2 regions of the Virgibacillus alimentarius genome follow, and region 1 is predicted to be linked to the other one. Evidence: riboswitches for the same ligand, from Rfam matches in the RefSeq annotation. Region 1 holds a riboswitch; the other holds the start of a gene.
What was found. Region 1 has a riboswitch for S-adenosylmethionine ahead of J2Z81_RS10560 (YezD family protein). Riboswitches for the same ligand answer to the same signal wherever they lie in the genome.

Region 1 (2,465 bases):
GGAATTGCAGGACCAGCAACGTTTAATGCATTAAATCAAAATCCTTCTAATGCTACTCCTACTAATGAAACTGTAGAAGAAAATAATGCACCAGAAGAGAATGATGAAGATGTAACAATTCAAGAAGCACCACAGCAACAAGTAAAACCACAAACTCTTTCATTATCCGGTTCTGGCGACGCTGTTTCTACCGCACAAAGTTTAGTAGGAACACCTTATGTATGGGGAGGTACAACTCCTGCTGGATTTGACAGCAGTGGATTTGTTACCTATGTACTCAAGCAGGAAGGTGTAAATGTTGGTAGAACTCATGCAGATATGTGGGCAAGTGGTGGTCAACATGTAAGTAATCCGAGCCCAGGCGATGTTGTATTCTTTGAAAACACTTATAAATCTGGGGTTTCTCATAGTGGAATCTATGTTGGAAATGGCCAAATGATTCATGCTGGTACAGAAGCTACGGGTGTGGAATATGCAAATAAGAATGATTCATATTGGGGCCCTAGATACATCGGAGCTAAATCATTTTAATTCAATCAAAATAATGCATAAAGGACTGTATCGTCAAAACGATGCAGTCCTTTTTGATATGATATAAGTTTAATGATTTTATGGATAGAATAAAGTTAAGTTACTTATTCTATACGCCTGATGCAGCCTGATTTGTCACATTGACGACAGAAGTACCTGCTAAGGTATCTTTTACCGGACAAATAGCATCTACATGGGAAAGAAGCTGTTCGATATTTTCTTTTGGCGAAGGTGAATCAATGTTTACTTTGTAGCGAACTTCCTGGTACCCTGGTCGGACATCAGGATTGATTCCGAGAAAACCATCGGGATCAAGATCGCCTTCCAGCTGAACGTCTAATCCATTTACTTCCACATCAAATTTTTGGGCAAATGTGACCACAAGCACATTAATGCAACCCCCTAATGCAGAAAGTACATATTCTACCGGATTTGCCCCTTTGTCTGTACCACCCAATTCCTTGGGTTCATCAATAATAACTTCTTTTCCATTGACATTTGCAACAGATAATACTCCTTCACCAGACCATTTTACTTCAGAGATAAATGTAGTATTAGCCATTAAAAGTCCTCCTTCATTGATTATATTGATAAAAATACTTGGTTTATCTTAAAAGCTCACCGCCTTTCTCTTCTTATTCATCAGAAGGGAATTAAAAAATCCCCTTCTGATGAATAAGAAGAGGTTTACATGAATCTGATCCTCTTCCTATCTTTCAGACATTACATATAGTCTGCTGGAATTGGCACAGTACTTTTGTTTAAGCCTGTTGCCGAGGTATCATGGGGCCATTCCCTCCACCTCTCTTGATAAGAAACTGCGTTATTCAATTTTTCCAGTTCTTATTTATTGTTTTAATGCCTGGCTGTCTTTTATCCTTAACTTTTTCTGTTGTATCTATTTGCGTAATTTCCCCATTTTGCACTGTAATCATAATGGATCCATATTTCATTTTTTCAAGAGATGTTTTGATGTGTTCAAATTGTAAATGCGTTAGTTTACTCATCATGGTTCCGCTCCTTTTAAATTAAGCAATCGACTTTTTTTATGCGATCGTTTTAGATTCGGTAGATCAAAACAGCAGCAAAACAAAAACCCTCTTCTAAAAATAAGAAGAGGGTGGAGATCCATTTTTATATTGCTCTTCTTATTTTTCAAGTAAGCTACTTGCTGGAATTGGCACAGTGCCTTATAGCCTGTTGCCGAGGTATCATGGGGCCAGTCCCTCCACCTCTCTGAATAAGAAAGTTTTGATATGAAATTGTATCATTTTATATAATATACATGGAATTTTTCCATTTGTCAAATTCCTTTTAAAAATGAGCAACGGAATGCATTTTACGCTCCGTTATGTAACTAAAATGCGCATGTCATTGGCCATTTTATCAACAACAGATTCGGTAAACTCTTTTGTGGTTTTTGGAATGAATGATTTTAATATGGGATTAACGACCGGTGCCATCATTCCTTTAGCAGTTATGTCGAGACAGCCGGTTATTTCAGTTTCACGGCCACTTAATTCTTTTGCTAAAAAATAACCGTTGCCCTTAAAGTTTTCACTTAATCCGGTTAACTGAAAGGTGACCTTCGTAGGTTCCTCCCACTTGATAATCTCAATCTTCAGATGGACGGTTTTTTGCACGATCCCGATGTCACCTTTGAATTTCCAGGTTGATTCCCTATCATTAATGATCTCGTGTTCCATATAACCGGGTACGAGGGGTGCCCAATTATTCATATTACTAACAAAAGACCAAACAAAGTCAATGGGAATGGTTATTGTTGAATCATGCAGACCTTTTGGCACAGAAAATACCTCCTTGATGTTGAGTTCCATATTGATTGCTGCCATTGAGTATATGTCTGCTTGGAAGCGAATAGAACATTTTCAAAGAAAGCATCTGTGAAAATGGAATAAGCGTATGTTTTGGAT
Region 2 (2,465 bases), on a different contig from region 1:
GGCATTGTCATTTCACTTAGAAAATGGACCCCTTTTGTCCAAGAATGCCGGAGAATATGGAATCATAAAAAACAGTTATTCAGCATTACATTAGCTTCGGTTGTGATCAGTTTAAATTGGCTTACTTATATTTGGGCTGTTAACAGCGGCTACGTCGTTCAGGCAAGTCTTGGCTATTATATTAACCCACTTATCAGTATCTTGCTTGGAATGATTGTCCTTCAAGAAACATTAACGAAAAGACAATGGATTTCCTTTATCATTGCGGCAGCAGGCGTGTTCTATCTTACATTTCATTTTGGAATTTTCCCCTGGGTTTCAGTGCTACTTGCACTTAGCTTTGGAGCTTATGGTTTATTAAAGAAAACAGTGGATATCAGTGCGATGTTTGGACTAACGATTGAAACAATGATCGTAACACCAGTTGCCGTTATTTATTTATTAACAATGCCTTCAAGCACCATTTCGCCAAGCAGTTTTTTTACATTTGACGGCCTTTTACTAATTGGAGCCGGAATTGCAACAGCGGTGCCACTCCTGTTATTTGCCAGCGGCGTAAAACATATCCCTTTAGCAATGCTCGGGTTCCTGCAGTACATTGCGCCAACCATTATGTTACTGCTTGGGGTATTTCACTTTAAAGAAACATTTTCATTTGCACATTTTATATCTTTCGGAATGATTTGGATTGCTCTGCTTATTTATATGGGTTCAGCGATTCAAAGAAGCTCTTTTCAGCGACGTACACAACCTTAATTTTTTCACCAGTTGACAAAGTCCATTCTTACGCTTATAATACTCTTTAAATTCAAAAAAGTTTATACTTTTATCTCTTATCAAGAGCGGTGGAGGGAATAGGCCCGACGAAACCCAGCAACCTTTAAGCAAATCCTTTTGCTTTTAACGGTGCCAAATCCTACAGGTCCGTTGCAGATCTGGAAGATAAGAGGAGGTCCGGTGATATATACGCCCTCTTCTTAGCGAAGAGGGCTTTTTACATACGCGCCTCTCTCAAGACATTTCTTCCAACGAAAAGCAAAGACACAAGAGGAATGAACCTCAAACTATCTAAGGAGGAATTATTCATGTCAAATTTCCATTTTTTTAATCCAGAAACAGCTTTACTTCATGCGGGACAAGAACCAGATCCAACAACAGGATCACGTGCAGTGCCCATTTATCAAACGACGTCTTATGTATTCCGGGATACCGAACATGCACAAAATTTATTCGGATTGCAGGAACCAGGAAACATCTATTCTAGAATTATGAACCCAACCGTAGATGCTTTCGAACAACGTATGGCTCAACTGGAAGATGGGTCAGCTGCGGTAGCGACATCTTCCGGAATGGCCGCTATTACACTTAGTATTTTAAATATTGCCGGTGCTGGTGACGAAATCATCGCCGACAGTAATTTATATGGAGGGACCTATAATCTATTTGCTCATACGCTACCTCGTTATGGAATTGAGATAAAGTTTGTTGACGGAACAGATCCAGAAGCTATTAGGGCAGCCTTTACTTCTAAAACGAAAGCCGTATTTGGCGAAATCATTACAAACCCGAGTCTTAATATATTTGATGTTGAGACAATTGGTGCTATCGCACATGAACATGGCGTTCCATTGATCATCGATAACACATTTGCCACGCCGTACCTTACAAAGCCGCTTCAATGGGGAGCAGATATCGTTGTTCATTCAGCAACAAAGTGGATCGGCGGACACGGAACAACCATAGGCGGAATTGTCATCGATGGCGGAAGATTTAATTGGAACAATGGAAAATTCCCTGGATTTACGGAACCGGATGAAAGTTACAATGGTCTCAGATATGCAGATCTTGGTATAGCTGCATTTGCTACAAAGCTTCGCGTACAGCTATTACGTGATATTGGAGCAGCTTTAAGTCCGCATAATGCATTTCATTTGCTTCAAGGGTTAGAAACATTGCACTTACGCATCGAACGGCATAATAAAAACGCTGAAGAAGTCGCAGCATTCCTAAAGAAACACCGTGCAGTCGAGTGGGTTAACTTCCCTGGATTAAAAGAACATCCATCCCATCAATTAGCTAAAAAATATTTAGCTTCTGGTTTTGGTTCCATCATTACCTTTGGTATTAAAGGTGGCAGAGAAGCTGGCAGAAAACTGATTAACAATGTTTCACTTTGGTCACATGTCGCTAATGTGGGTGATGCGAAATCACTTATTATTCATCCTGCATCAACAACGCACCAGCAATTAAGTGCTGAAGACTTAAAACGTAGTGGCGTCACCGAAGAGTTAGTCCGACTTTCTGTAGGCATTGAATCCGTTAAAGATATTTTGCTTGATCTAGATCAAGCAATCGCACGAGCGGTAAACGACACACCGACGATCCAAACGACAGAAGAAGATGCGATTGAATGGCTATTGCACTCCCCTTTTGATCGCAACAGTGGCGTTGCCAGGAAAAAAGTG

Region 2: another riboswitch for S-adenosylmethionine. It lies ahead of J2Z81_RS10750 (O-acetylhomoserine aminocarboxypropyltransferase/cysteine synthase family protein); the one in region 1 lies ahead of J2Z81_RS10560 (YezD family protein).

Annotation. Positions count from the first base shown of each region.
Region 1 is NZ_JAGIKX010000020.1:45,477-47,941, forward strand. Features, by position in the region: gene J2Z81_RS10550 (C40 family peptidase) at 1-531, shown strand, start outside; gene J2Z81_RS10555 (OsmC family protein) at 641-1,093, opposite strand; SAM riboswitch class I at 1,238-1,348, opposite strand; gene J2Z81_RS10560 (YezD family protein) at 1,359-1,538, opposite strand; SAM riboswitch class I at 1,677-1,778, opposite strand; gene J2Z81_RS10565 (CoxG family protein) at 1,881-2,339, opposite strand.
Region 2 is NZ_JAGIKX010000021.1:32,572-35,036, reverse strand. Features, by position in the region: gene rarD (EamA family transporter RarD) at 1-756, shown strand, start outside; SAM riboswitch class I at 831-949, shown strand; gene J2Z81_RS10750 (O-acetylhomoserine aminocarboxypropyltransferase/cysteine synthase family protein) at 1,086-2,465, shown strand, end outside.